DNA from 2 places in the Pseudomonas multiresinivorans genome. Region 2 is predicted to be linked to the other one. Evidence: predicted binding sites of a transcription regulator. Region 2 holds the regulator's gene; the other holds the start of a gene.

Region 1 (4,608 bases), 1.5 Mb from region 2:
CTCCTGGAACTCTCCGACGAGCAACTGCGCGACATCGGCATCAGCCGCGAGCAGGCGAAGCTGGAAGCGATGCGGCCATTCTGGCGCTGCTGATCACCTACAGACCATTCAGGGAGCACTTATGAGCGAGACGCGCGCTGCTGCGTTTGAATGGATCGCCGCCGAACTCGGCTACGACTTCAGCGGTGAAATGAAGATCGGTGGCAACTACGTGCCTTTCCTCATCGACGGAAACCAGGTGCACCTGAGTGGGCAGATTCCGCGGGTAGGCGATGAAGTCGTCGTCACTGGTCGGGCGGGCAGTGAGGTGTCGCTGGCCGATGCCCAGCTGGCCGCCAAGGTCTGCGTGATGCGGGCGCTGGCATTGCTGCGGCAGGCGCTGGGTGATCTGGATAACGTCCGCAAGGTGCTGCAGCTCAATGTGTTCGTGCAGTCCGCCGAGCATTTCACCCAGCACAGCGAGGTGGCCGATGGCGCTTCGGCGGTGCTGTATGAGGTGCTGGGCGCGGCTGGCGTGCATACGCGTACTTCGGTCGGTGTCTATCAGTTGCCGAAGAATGCAACGGTCGAGTTGAGTCTACTCGCGGTTGCCGAGGATTTGGCGCGTTAATGCCCCGCGCGGTATTGCAGCGCTTCGGCCAGGTGCGGGCGGGCGATGTTGTCAGCCTGCTGCAGGTCGGCGAGGGTACGAGCGACCTTGAGAATCCGGTGCAGGGCGCGCAGTGACAGGTTCAGGCGCTCGCCGGCCTTCTCCAGCCAGGCCTGGTCTTCTGGGGTCAATGCACAATATTGGTGCATCTTCTTCAGCGTGAGAAAGGCGTTCGCGCAGCCCTGGCGGGCGAGCTGGCGCTGGCGGGCGGCGGCGACCTGAGTGGCCAGTTCCGCGCTGCTGGTGCTCGGGCCGCTGGGCGCGAGGCTGGTGCTTTCCCGGCTGACGGTGAGGTGCAGGTCGATGCGGTCCAGCAGCGGCCCGGAGAGCTTGGCGCGGTAGCGCTGGATCTGCTCGGGCGAACAGCGGCAGCGGCCGCTGGGGTCGCCGAGATAGCCACAGGGGCAGGGGTTCATCGCTGCCACCAGTTGGAAGCGTGCCGGGAAGCGCACACGACCGTTGGCGCGGGCAATAACTATTTCTCCCCCTTCCAGCGGTTCGCGGAGAACCTCCAGGACCTTGCGATCGAACTCCGGCAATTCATCCAGGAACAACACACCCTCGTGCGCCAGGGTGATCTCGCCCGGTTGCGGGCGGCTGCCACCTCCGACCAGCGCCGGCGCGGAAGCGGTGTGGTGCGGCTGTCGGAATGGGCGCTGCGGCCAGTGGGTCAGCGGCCCGCGCCCCGCCACGGAATGGATCGCCGCAACCTGCAGAGCTTCGTCTTCGTCCAGCGGCGGCATCAGGCCGGGCAGGCGGCTGGCGAGCAGGGTCTTGCCGGTGCCGGGCGGCCCACTGAATAACAGGTTGTGTGCGCCGGCGGCGGCTACCAGCAGGGCTCGCTTGGCGGCAGTCTGGCCTTGCACTTCCGACAGGTCGGGATAGGGCGGCGTAATCCGCAACAAACCGTTCGCCTCATAAGGACGCAGGCGCTCCTGGCCGCTGAAGTGCGCGGCCAGTTCCAGCAGATGGCTCACGGCGTAGACGGTCAGGCCGCTGGCGAGGCTGGCTTCTTCGGCGTTCTCCTTTGGCACCACCAGCGCGCGGCCGGCGGCGCGGGCAGCCAGGGCGGCGGGCAGCACACCGGGGACCGGTCGCAGCGTGCCGGAGAGCGCCAGTTCGCCCAGGCATTCCAGTTCATCCAGCCCGGCGGCGTCGGCCAACTGGCCGCTGGCGGCGAGGATGCCCAGGGCAATGGCCAGGTCGAAACGCCCGCCGTCCTTCGGCAGGTCGGCCGGGGCGAGATTCAAGGTGATGCGGCGGGCGGGAAAATCGAAGCCGGCGTTGAGCAGGGCGCTGCGGACGCGGTCCTTGCTCTCCTTCACGGCGCCTTCGGGCAGGCCGACCAGGGTCAGTGAAGGCAGGCCGTTGGCGAGGTGCGCCTCGACGGTGACGCCGGGCGCTTCCACGCCGACCTGGGCGCGGCTATGGACGATGGCGAGGGACATGGATCACTCCTGGATCGCATGCCGCCCGCCAGGCGGGGCTTAATTTTCGGAGGCGGGTGCGGCGGTGTCGGCAGGGGAGAGCTTCGCTTCCATCTCCGCGACCTTGGCTTCCAGTGCCTCGAGGCGGGCGCGGGTGCGCGCGAGGACGACCATCTGGCTGTCGAATTCGTCGCGGCTGACCAGGTCGAGCTTGCTGAAGGCGCTCTGCATCAGAACCTTGAACTGGGCTTCCAGCTCGGCCTTCGGCAGGGGCGATTCGCCACCGAACAGGCGTCCGGCTTGTTGGCTGATGGCATCGAGGAAGGCTTTGGGCGGCAGCATGGTTCATGGGTTCCGGATTGAATCAGAGCGCAGTCTATCACGCAGCCGACGCCGCCTGCGGCGCGTGGGGTTGCACGCTTTTTGAGCAGTGTGCCCGCTCGCCGTGCGCGCTTTCGGTGCGCCCGAGCGGCGCTGGCGAATCGCCAGAAACCTCGCTTTTACGCCAAGTGCCTGATGGCACGGGCATTTCCACGAACTGGCAAGCTTCATGCTTTGGGGCATACATGGCGTGCACCGATGCAGTTCCGGTGCGGCAGGCGAGGCAGGGGATCGCTTCGATCAACGCAGTCGGAGTGCTGAGGTAGGGCGGCCGGCGCATTACAAAAGCCAGACACTGCGCTTAGACTTGTCTCCGGGTTCGTTCTTCCTGGGGCGGGTCCACCAAAACACGGGAGAGAGTTACATGAAGCTAGTCACAGCCATCATCAAGCCGTTCAAGCTGGACGACGTTCGTGAGTCGCTGTCCGAGATCGGCGTGCAGGGCATCACTGTGACCGAAGTCAAAGGCTTCGGCCGGCAGAAGGGCCACACCGAGCTGTACCGTGGCGCGGAATACGTTGTCGATTTCCTGCCGAAGGTGAAGATCGACGTCGCCATCGCCGATGACCAGCTGGATCGTGTTATCGAAGCCATCACCAAGGCCGCCAACACCGGGAAGATCGGTGACGGCAAGATCTTTGTCGTAAATCTGGAACAGGCCATTCGTATCCGTACCGGCGAAACCGGCACCGACGCGATCTAAGCCAAGCCCACACCGAACCCCACGCCCCAGGAGAAACAACAATGACTCTGCGCAAATACGCAGGGCTAGGCGCCCTATTGCCCCTCGCAATGCCCGGTCTGGCCTTGGCCGACGAGGCTGCGGCCCCCGTCCTGAACAGCGGCGACACCGCCTGGATGCTGATTTCCAGCGCCCTGGTGCTGCTGATGACCATCCCCGGCCTGGCCCTGTTCTACGGCGGCATGGTGCGTGCCAAGAACGTCCTGTCGATCATGATGCAGTGCTTCGCGATCACCGCGCTGATCAGCATCCTCTGGGTCGTCTACGGCTACAGCCTGGCCTTCGATACCGTCGGTATGGAGAAGGGCGTGGTCAACTTCGCTTCCTTCGTCGGCGGCCTGGACAAGGCCTTCCTCAGCGGCCTGACCAGCAACGGCCTGACTTCCGCTGCCGCGCTGTTCCCGGAAAGCATCTTCGTGATGTTCCAGATGACCTTCGCGATCATCACCCCGGCCCTGATCGTCGGCGCCTTCGCCGAGCGCATGAAGTTCTCCGCCATGCTGATCTTCACCGCGCTGTGGTTCACCCTGGTCTATGCACCGATCGCCCACATGGTCTGGAGCGGCGACGGCGGCCTGCTGTGGGACTGGGGCGTGCTGGACTTCGCCGGCGGCACCGTAGTGCACATCAACGCCGGTATCGCAGGCCTGGTGGCGTGCATCGTGCTGGGCAAGCGCAAGGGCTACCCGACCGCTGCCATGGCGCCGCACAACCTGGGCTACACCCTGATCGGCGCCGCGCTGCTGTGGGTGGGCTGGTTCGGCTTCAACGCCGGTTCCGCCGCTGCTGCCAACGGCACCGCTGGCATGGCCATGCTGGTCACTCAGATCGCCACCGCGGCCGCCGCCCTGGGCTGGATGTTCGCCGAGTGGATCACCCACGGTAAGCCGAGCGCCCTGGGCATCGCTTCGGGTGTGGTTGCCGGCCTGGTGGCCGTCACCCCGGCCGCCGGTACCTGCGGCCCGATGGGCGCCATCGTGATCGGCCTGGCTGCCGGCGTGATCTGCTTCTTCGCTGCCACCAGCCTCAAGCGCGCAGTCGGCTATGACGACTCCCTGGACGCCTTCGGCGTGCATGCGGTCGGCGGTATCGTCGGCGCCCTGCTCACCGGCGTGTTCGCAGCGCCGGCCCTGGGCGGCTTCGGCACCGTGACCGACATCGGCGCGCAGCTGTTCACCCAGTTCAAGGGCGTGGCCTTCACCATCGTCTACACCGGTATCGTCAGCTTCGTGATCCTCAAGGTCCTGGACCTGGTCATGGGCCTGCGCGTCACCGAGGAAGAGGAAACCGTGGGTCTGGACCTCTCCCTGCACAACGAACGCGGCTACAACCTGTAAGGGTTCGCGCAAGTTCGACGAAGGGCGCCCTCGGGCGCCCTTTGCTTTTTCGATCAGCACGCTAGAATGCGC
Region 2 (9,758 bases):
TTCCGTACTCATCGAAAAGATGATGGTCGCCGGTAGCTGATCCATCCGCCGCGGCCACTCGGGCCGCGGCTTTCAGCCCTTCTCGAAGCCCTTCTCCAGACAGGCCGTCCAGCGCATCGCGTTCGGGCGGCTTGTTTTTTTGATCCATGCAAACAATAATCAATCTCATTACCGATTGAGAGATTGCCATGTTTGCTCAGATCGACAGCTCGATCACCGATCGCTGGTACCGCCTGGGGACGCGCATCCGCTGCGCCCTGGAGCCGGATGAGCCGCGTCTGGTCGAGCAGTACCTGTGCGAAGCGCGTTACCTGGCGGCCTGGGAGCCGGTGCCGGCTTGGCGCCTGTTCGAGAAGTGCTTCCAGTTGCTGCTCGACAGCAGTCGCGACATCGCATTGCCCTGGCACTGGCGGGTGCTCTGCCTGGATCACGCCTATCTCCCTCTACGCGAACTGCAACGCCTGGCGACCTCTACCGCCCAGCGCCAACGCCTGTGCCTGCTCGGCCAGCGGATGGCGCAGCAGGAGATGGCGCCTTCCCTGAGACTGCAAGAAGGAATCGAGAATGACTGACAGCCGTATCGAACGCGACAGCATGGGCGAACTGGAGGTGCCGGTAGCGGCGCTCTACGGTGCCCAGACGCAGCGGGCGGTGAACAACTTCCCGGTGAGCGGCCAGCGCATGCCGCGTCCGTTCATCCGCGCGCTGCTGCTGGCCAAGGCCGCCGCGGCACGCGCCAATGTCAGCCTGGAACAGCTGGACGCGGAAACCGGCGCCGCCATCGTCGCTGCCTGTGAGGAGTTGTTGGCGGGCGACCTGCAGCAACACTTCCCGGTGGATGTGTTCCAGACCGGCTCGGGTACCAGCTCGAACATGAACGCCAACGAGGTGGTTTCGACCCTCGCCGGCCGCCGCCTGGGCAAGCCGGTCAACGCCAATGACCAGGTCAATTGCGGGCAGAGCAGCAACGACATCATCCCTTCGACCATCCACATCAGTGCGGCGGTAGAGATTCACCAGCACCTGTTGCCGGCCCTGGATCACCTGCACGCGACCCTGGAGAAGAAGGCCAAGTCCGTGCACCCGTACGTGAAGACCGGCCGCACTCATCTGATGGATGCCATGCCGGTGCGCCTGAGCCAGGTGCTTGGCGGTTGGGCGCAACAGGTGCGCCAGGCATCGCTGGGCATCGAGGGGCAACTGCCGGCGTTGCAGCAACTGGCTCAGGGCGGCACTGCCGTCGGTACCGGCGTGAATGCTCACCCGCAATTCTCCGCGCGCTTCTGCGAAGAGCTCAACGGGCTGACCGGCCTGGCATTCCGCCCCGGTGACGACTTCTTCGCGTTGATCGGCGCCCAGGATATTGCCGTGGCCACCTCCGGCCAGCTCAAGGCGCTGGCGGTGGCGCTGATGAAGATCGCCAATGACCTGCGCTGGATGAACTCCGGCCCGCTGGCCGGCCTTGCCGAGATCGAACTGGAGGCGCTGCAGCCGGGTTCCTCGATCATGCCGGGCAAGGTCAACCCGGTGATCCCGGAAGCCACTGCCATGGTTGCCGCCCAGGTCATGGGCAACGACACCACCATCGCCATTGCCGGGCAGTCGGGCAACTTCGAGCTCAACGTGATGCTGCCGGTGATCGCCGACAACCTGCTGCACAGCATCCACCTGCTGGCCAACGTCAGCCGTCTGCTGGCGGACAAGGCCATCGCCAGCTTCAAGGTCAACGAGGCGAGCCTGCGCGAGGCGCTGTCGCGCAATCCGATCCTGGTCACCGCGCTGAACCCGATCATCGGCTACCAGAAGGCCGCGGAGATCGCCAAGCAGGCTTACCGCGAGGGCCGGCCGATCATCGATGTCGCGCTTGAAAACACTGACCTGGACCGCGCCCGCCTTGAGCAACTGCTCAATCCCGAGAAGCTCACCGCCGGCGGACTCTGAGTCCGCCCCACCCGCTGGAGGAACCTGGCATGCGCCATTGGCAACGCACCATCGAATTGGGTAACCGCTGCTTCATTCGCAACGAGTTGATCGATGCCCGTGAGCACTACCTCCATGCGCTGGCGCTGGCCCAGGTCCTGCTGGACCGCTGGCACGACCCGGAGGAAGCCGTGATGGCGTTTGTCATCTCCCACCACAACCTCGGCGACCTGCACCTGCAACTGGGCCAGCCCGAGGAAACCGCCGAGTACCTGTGCGCCTGCCACGAGCGCCTGCTGGTGCTGGGCGAAGACCTGCGCAAATGCTTGGATCTGCGCGCGGCCGCGGTGCAGCACAGCCGCCGCACCTACGTCGAACTGCTCAACTTCATCGGCGAGCACGGTACCTATCCGCGCACCCAGCGCCTGCTGCGCCGTCAAGGCGCGGTCGAGTTGCGCCCGGGGCTGTTCACCGCCGTTCAATCGATGCGTTATCACTGAGTCGATGCGCTACCACCGAAGAAGGTTCGAAGATGCCTCACGTCCTGCCCGCCTTGCCCTATGCCTACGATGCCCTGGAACCGCACATCGATGCGCAGACCATGGAAATCCACCACAGCAAGCACCACCAGACCTACATCAACAACCTGAACGCCACGCTGGAAGGCACGGAGTTCGCCGAGATTCCGGTGGAAACGTTGCTGCAGAAACTCGACCGCCTGCCCGAGGCACTGCGCGGGCCAGTGATCAACAACGGCGGAGGCCACGCCAACCACTCGTTGTTCTGGACCGTGATGGCGCCGGATGGTGGTGGTTATCCGCAGGAGGAACTGGGCCGGGCCATCGACGCACAACTGGGCGGCTACGAGGCCTTCTGCCAGGCGTTCACCAAGGCCGCGCTGACTCGCTTTGGCAGCGGCTGGGCGTGGCTGAGCGTCGATCCGCAGGGCAGGCTGGTGGTCGGAAGCACTGGCAATCAGGACAGCCCGCTGATGCAGGACAACTTGCCGATCCTCGGGCTGGACGTCTGGGAGCACGCTTACTACCTGCGCTATCAGAATCGCCGACCGGAATACATTGCCGCGTTTTACAACGTCGTCGCCTGGCCGGAGGTACTCCGACGTTACCGCGAGGCGCGGCAGGCGCGGGGACAAGGATGAAACCGAAGGCCGTCCCATGCGTCTGATCGTGCAGAGCCTGCGTGAAAGCGGAGGACGCAATTTGCGTTGGTTGCTGGGACTGATCATTGTCCTCGGCGGCGGTCTGCTGGTAGTCCAGCACCTGATGCTGTTGGCGCGATTGTCGCTGTCTGCGCCGATGTACCTGGCCTTGCATGGCGGCATGCTCTGCGCGCTCGGCACCGCCCTGGGCGCGCTGCCCGTGCTGCTGGTGCGCAGCATGCCGGCGCGAATCGCTGACGCCATGCTCGGCTTCGGCGCCGGCGTGATGCTGGCGGCCACCGCATTCTCGCTACTGCTTCCCGCGCTGGAGGCGGCTGAAGCCTCGGGCCGGGCCACCTGGCTGGCCTCGGTGCTGGTGAGCCTCGGCCTGGCGCTGGGGGCCTTCGGTCTCGCGGTGTTCGGCCGAGTACTCGAGGACGCGCAGGCCAATATCCAGGGCGTCGCTGATGGAAAGGTGCCCGCGCGCATCCTGCTGTTCGTTGCTGCCATCGTCTTGCACAACATTCCCGAAGGAATGGCCGTCGGAGTCGCCGCCGGGGGAGAAGTGCAAGGCGCCAGCGGTCTTGCGCTGGGCATCGCGCTGCAGGACGTGCCAGAAGGGTTGGCGATTGCGCTGGTGCTGGCCGGGGCGGGCGTGTCACGCGGCAAGGCGGCATTGGCGGGCGCGGCGTCCGGGCTGGTCGAGCCGCTGTTCGCGGTACTCTGCGCCTGGTTGATCGGCATCTCGCGGATGTTCCTGCCCTGGGGGCTGGCCGCGGCAGCGGGAGCGATGCTCTACGTGGTGGTGCGCGAGATCATCCCCGAATCACAGCGGCGCGGCCATGCGGCGCAGGCCACCCAGGGGCTGATCATCGGCTTCTGTCTGATGATGGTGCTGGATACGTCGCTGGGCTGATCGAAGGCCCGGCGCGTCACTCGCCTTCGTCGAAGTAGTTGTTGATCAGTTCGACCAGCGCCTTGAGCGCCTCGTCTTCCTGCTCGCCTTCGGCAGCGAGGTGCAGATTGGTGCCCTTGCCGGCAGCGAGCATCATCACCGCCATGATGCTCTTGCCGTCTACCGTACTTTCCGGATTGCGCCCTACGCGAACCTGGCAGGGATAACGTCCCGCCACGCCGACGAATTTGGCCGCCGCACGGGCGTGCAGGCCAAGCTTGTTGATGATGGTGATTTCGAGGGCGGGCATCGCGAGGGGCTGTCCTTTTGTTGTCTGTCGCTGCTTAGCTCAGGTCGCGGTGGCGAATCTGTACGTTGGTGAGGGTTTCCTTGAGGGCCTGACCGATGCGCTCGGCAATATAGGTCGAGCGATGCTGGCCACCGGTGCAGCCGATGGCGATGGTCACATAGGCCCGGTTGCTCGCGGCAAAGCGCGGCAGCCACTTGTTCAGGTAGGCGAGGATGTCCTGGTACATCTCCTCGACATCCGGTTGTGCCGCCAGGTATTCCTGAACTTCTACTTCCAGCCCGGTGTGCTCGCGCAGCTCCGGTTTCCAGTAGGGATTGGGCAGGCAGCGCACGTCGAACACCAGGTCCGCGTCCACCGGCATGCCGCGCTTGAAGCCGAAGGATTCGACCAGGAAGGCGGTGCCCAGTTCGGGCTTGTTCAGCAGGCGCAGCTTGAGTACGTCGCGCAGCTGGTACAGGTTGAGATTGGTGGTGTTGAGCTTGAGATCCGCCAGGTCGGCGATCGGTGCCAGCAGGTGTGTCTCGTCGGCGATGGCTTCGGCCAGCGAGCGGCTGTCGGTGGTCAGCGGATGGCGCCGGCGGGTCTCGGAGAAGCGCTTGAGCAGCGTTTCATCATCGGCATCGAGGTACAGCACGTCGCACTGGATGTGCTTGTCGCGAGCTTCCTGCAGCAGCTCGGGGAAACGCTGCAGCTGGCTGGGCAGATTGCGCGCGTCGATGGAGACGGCGACCTGCGGGTGCAGCAGCTCGGTGTGCAGCAGCGCGCGCTGGGCCAGGTCCGGGAGGAGGCTGGCCGGCAGGTTGTCGATGCAGTAGAAGCCGTTGTCCTCGAGTACGTTGAGCGCGGTGCTCTTGCCCGAGCCGGACCTCCCACTGATGATGATCAGGCGCATGATCAGTGCCCGTTGTTCTGGAAGTCCACGACGATCCGGTACAGGTCCTCGCCGTTGGCGGCGTGACGCAGGCGGTCGCGGACGTCGGAGCGGTCGAGCATGGAGGCAATCTGCCGCAGCAGTTCCAGGTGCTCCTCGGTGGCGGCTTCGGGCACCAGCAGCACGAACACCAGATCGACCGGCGCGCCGTCGAGGGCGTCGAAATCTACCGGGTGATCCAGGTGCAGGATGGCGCTGATCGGTGACTGGCAGCCGGGGAGGCGGCAGTGCGGAATGGCGATGCCATTGCCGAAGCCGGTGGAACCCAGGCGTTCCCGGGCCACCAGGCTGTCGAAGATGTCTTGGGAATCGAAACCCGGCAGCTCGCGAGCCACCAGGTTGGCGATTTGTTCGAGGACACGTTTCTTGCTGCCGCCCGGCACGTTCACGAGGGAACGGCCGGGGGTCAGGATTTGCTCAAGTCGGATCATAGGGAGGGGTTAACGGACGCCAACACCTTGCTGGCGTTCGAGGTATTTTTCCTTGTGCTTGATCAGTTGGCGGTCGAGCTTGTCGGTGAGCAGGTCGATGGCCGCGTACATGTCTTCATGTTCCGCACAGGCCACCACTTCGCCCCCGGCGATGTGGAGGGTGGCTTCAATTTTCTGCTTCAGCTTCTCGACCTCCATGATGACCTGAACATTGGTGATCTTGTCGAAGTGGCGCTCCAGTCGGCCAAGTTTCTCGCCGACATAGTCGCGCAGGGCGTCGGTCACATCCAGTTGATGTCCACTGATGTTGACTTGCATACCGCTTTCTCCTTGTTGCCCGTGTGTAAGTGGCAGGTTATGGGGCCTGCCGCCGGAACACCTTGGCGTGGATCAACGTCACACCAGCCGCTTGCGCTCGCTCGAGGGAGAGATTCCTAGGGACTCCCGGTACTTGGCGACGGTACGACGTGCCACTTGAATGCCCTGTGCTTCCAGTAAACCAGCGATCTTGCTGTCACTCAATGGCTTTTTCGGACTTTCCGCCGCGACCAGTTTCTTGATGATCGCGCGGATCGCGGTGGACGAGCACTCGCCGCCCTCGGAGGTGCTGACGTGGCTGGAGAAGAAATACTTCAGCTCGAAGATGCCACGCGGCGTGTGCATGAACTTCTGCGTGGTGACGCGTGAGATGGTCGATTCGTGCATGCCCACCGCTTCGGCGATGTCATGCAGGACCAGCGGTTTCATCGCCTCTTCGCCGTACTCGAGGAAGCCGCGCTGGTGCTCGACAATCTGGGTCGCCACCTTCATCAGGGTCTCGTTGCGGCTCTGCAGGCTCTTGATGAACCAGCGTGCTTCCTGCAACTGGTTGCGCATGAAGGTGTTGTCGGCGCTGGAGTCGGCGCGGCGCACCAGGCCCGCATACTGCGAGTTCACGCGCAGGCGCGGTACCGCTTCCTGGTTCAGCTCCACCAGCCAGCGCTCGTTGTGCTTGCGCACGATGACATCCGGAACCACGTATTCGGCTTCGCCGGATTCGATCTGCGAACCGGGGCGCGGGTGCAGCGACTGGATCAGCTCGATGGTCTCGCGCAGCTCGTCTTCCTTGAGCTTCATGCGTCGCATCAGCTGGCTGTAGTCGCGGCTGCCGAGCAGGTCCAGGTGGTCGTTGACCAGGCGGATGGCCTCGGCCAGCAGGTAGGTCTTGGTGGGCAGCTGGCGCAATTGCAGGAGCAGGCACTCGCGCAGGTTGCGCGCGCCGACGCCGGCGGGTTCGAGCTGCTGCACACGGCGCAGGACGACTTCCACTTCGTCCATCTCCAGGCCCAGTTCAGGGTCGATGGAGGCGAGGATGTCCTCCAGGGATTCTTCGAGATAACCGTCGTCGTTGATGCCGTCGATGATGCTCAGGGCGACCAGGCGATCGGTGTCGGACATCGGCGCCAGGTTCAGTTGCCACAGCAGATGGCTCTGCAGGCTTTCGCCAGCGGAGGTGCGGGAAGTGAAGTCCCACTCGTCGTCATCGTTGCTGGGCAGGCTGCTGGCGCTGGTCTGGTAGATGTCTTCCCAGGCGGTGTCGACGGGCAACTCGTTGGGGATGCGCTCGGCCCACTGGTCCTCGTCGAGGCTGTCGGCGTTGGGCGTGGTGCTTTCCTGGAAGTTGTCCTGGGAGTTGTTGCTGGTGCCGTTGGCGCCCGATTCGGCGCCGTCGGCCATGGGATCGCTGTTGTCGTAGTCCTCGCCTTCTTCCTGGCGCTCCAGCATCGGGTTGGACTCCAGGGCTTCCTGGATTTCCTGTTGGAGGTCCAGCGTGGAGAGCTGGAGCAGTCGGATGGCCTGTTGCAGCTGCGGGGTCATCGTCAGCTGCTGGCCCATCTTGAGGACTAGCGATGGTTTCATGGCTGGAACTAGGCACCTTGTTCGCTGGCGCAAAGCGCGCCATATCCACGACTACGGACGCCGGGGCGCCGCGAGGAAGCAAATTATATGCCTGAGTTTGGACGCTTTGCCTAGGGGCTGTCGACCTTTCGTTACAACCCGGTTGCGCCGGGGTGGATGGGGCAGCCGAATACGTCGCGGAGCGGCCGACGAACCGGCCGCGCGAGGAGGGAGAGGCGGGGTGGCCGCGCCCAGGCAGGGCGCGGCGCAGGGCCTTAGAGGCGGAACTCGTGGCCCAGGTAGACTTCCTTCACCAGGTCGTTGGCGAGGATGCTCTCGGCGCTGCCTTCGGCGATCAACTGACCGTCGTTGACGATGTACGCCGTCTCGCAGATATCCAGGGTCTCGCGGACGTTGTGGTCGGTGATCAGCACACCGATGCCCTTGGCCTTGAGGTGATGGATGATCTGCTTGATGTCGCCCACGGAGATCGGGTCGACGCCGGCGAAGGGTTCATCCAGCAGGATGAACTTCGGCGAGCTGGCCAGGGCGCGGGCGATTTCCACGCGGCGACGCTCACCGCCGGAGAGGCTCATGCCGAGGTTGTCGCGGATGTGGTGGATGTGGAACTCCTCGAGCAGGCCCTCCAGGGCTTCCTGGCGGCCGGCACGATCGAGGTCGCTGCGGGTTTCGAGGATCGCACCGATGTTGTCCGCCACCGACAGCTTGCGGAAGATCGAGGCTTCCTGCGGCAGGTAGCCGATGCCGGCGCGCGCGCGGCCGTGCATGGGCAGGTGGGTGACGTCCTGCTCGTCGATGCGCACGACACCCTGATCGGCGCGAACCAGGCCGACGATCATGTAGAAGCAGGTGGTCTTGCCCGCTCCGTTGGGGCCGAGCAGGCCGACGATCTGCCCGCTCTCGATGCTCATGCTGACGTCGCGGACGACTTGCCGGCTCTTGTAGCTCTTGGCGAGGTGCTGGGCGGTTAGCGTAGCCATTACTGCGCTTGATCCTGCTTTTTCTTGGGCTGGATGACCATGTCGATACGCGGGCGCGGCGTGGTCACCTGGGAGCCGGTGGCGCGGCCTGCGTTGACGATCTGGCGCTGGGTGTCGTAGACGATCTTCTCGCCTTCGAAGGTGTTGCCTTCCTGGATCACCTTGGCCTGGTCGATCAGCACGACGCGGTTCTGGGTGACGAAGTACTGGATCGTCAGGCCGTAAGCCTGGGTGATCTGCTTGTCCGGCGCCGGCTTCTGTTCGAAGTAGGCGGGCTTGCCGACCGAGGTGACGACTTCGATGTCACCATTCTTGTTCTGCTTGAGCGTGACGGTGTTGCCAGTCAGCTTCATGCTGCCCTGGGTTACCACCACGTCGCCGCGATACACGGCTACGCCCTGCTTGTCATCCAGTTCGGCGCTGTCGGCCTGGACCCGGATCGGCTGTTCCCGGTCGGTGGGAAGAGCCCAGGCGGCAGTGCTGCCGATAGCGGCGGCGAGGCTGAAAAGAAGGGGGAGGGTGTTAACGAGCCTCATGCTGACCTCTTACGTTGGACAGCAGGAGCATCCGGCTGTCTTTCAGATACGCTTTCATGCCAACTGCCGTGGTGACACCGTTGGGTTCGGTGATCTTCACGGGCTGGTCAGTCTGCGCATAGTCCTTGTCTGGGAACACCGTCATGCGCGAGGTGTTGAGCAGGAGCGTGCGTTGCTGTGCGTCGGTGCGCGCAACACGCACGTCGTCGATCAGCTCGACCTGCTTGCCTTCGGGGGCCACTTCGGCGCGAACGCTCTGGACATGCCACGGCTGAGGTTCGTTCTCCCGGTGGAAGTAGAGGTCAGGCGTGGTGACCAGGGTCACGTCGGTTGCTTTCAGGTGTTCGAGTTTGTCGGCGGTCATCTCGTAGGCGAGGGAGCCGTCGATGCGGTACTGAACGCTCTTGGCGTTGACCACGTAGAAGTCGATGGCGTCGCTGGTCTGCGACTTGAGCTGCCGCTCGTTGAAGTCCAGGCGCACGTTCCAGTAATAGCCGAGGGCGATCAGCAGGATGGCGATCAGGGCGAACAACAGCTTCTGTTGGAATGTCTTGGGCATGTTCGGCTCTAGAGGTACGCGTTCTGGGCAGCTTCGAGGTTGCCCTGGGCGCGCAGGATCAGTTCGCAGAACTCGCGGGCGGCGCCTTCGCCGCCACGGGCCTGGGTTACGCCGTCGGCATGCTGGCGCACGAAGGCG

Evidence for each region. Region 2 encodes sigma-54, which starts transcription at its own class of promoters, with help from an activator protein. Its sites were predicted from a motif close to ANTGGCATNNANNTTGCTNT; they were not measured.
Region 1: a site for sigma-54 is predicted at 2,614-2,633, ahead of glnK (P-II family nitrogen regulator). Genes of this name have one in related genera too.

Annotation. Positions count from the first base shown of each region.
Region 1 is NZ_CP048833.1:897,936-902,543, forward strand. It holds gene G4G71_RS04125 (DUF1127 domain-containing protein) at 1-93, shown strand, start outside; gene G4G71_RS04130 (RidA family protein) at 122-610, shown strand; gene G4G71_RS04135 (YifB family Mg chelatase-like AAA ATPase) at 607-2,097, opposite strand; gene G4G71_RS04140 (accessory factor UbiK family protein) at 2,137-2,418, opposite strand; gene glnK (P-II family nitrogen regulator) at 2,822-3,160, shown strand; gene G4G71_RS04150 (ammonium transporter) at 3,202-4,536, shown strand.
Region 2 is NZ_CP048833.1:5,939,758-5,949,515, reverse strand. It holds gene pmbA (metalloprotease PmbA) at 1-40, shown strand, start outside; gene G4G71_RS27185 (FagA protein) at 189-572, shown strand; gene fumC (class II fumarate hydratase FumC) at 565-1,941, shown strand; gene G4G71_RS27175 (hypothetical protein) at 1,971-2,420, shown strand; gene G4G71_RS27170 (superoxide dismutase) at 2,453-3,079, shown strand; gene G4G71_RS27165 (ZIP family metal transporter) at 3,102-3,995, shown strand; gene G4G71_RS27160 (HPr family phosphocarrier protein) at 4,012-4,284, opposite strand; gene rapZ (RNase adapter RapZ) at 4,319-5,176, opposite strand; gene ptsN (PTS IIA-like nitrogen regulatory protein PtsN) at 5,179-5,646, opposite strand; gene hpf (ribosome hibernation-promoting factor, HPF/YfiA family) at 5,656-5,964, opposite strand; gene G4G71_RS27140 (RNA polymerase factor sigma-54) at 6,043-7,545, opposite strand; gene lptB (LPS export ABC transporter ATP-binding protein) at 7,800-8,525, opposite strand; gene lptA (lipopolysaccharide transport periplasmic protein LptA) at 8,525-9,061, opposite strand; gene lptC (LPS export ABC transporter periplasmic protein LptC) at 9,048-9,620, opposite strand; gene G4G71_RS27120 (KdsC family phosphatase) at 9,629-9,758, opposite strand, start outside.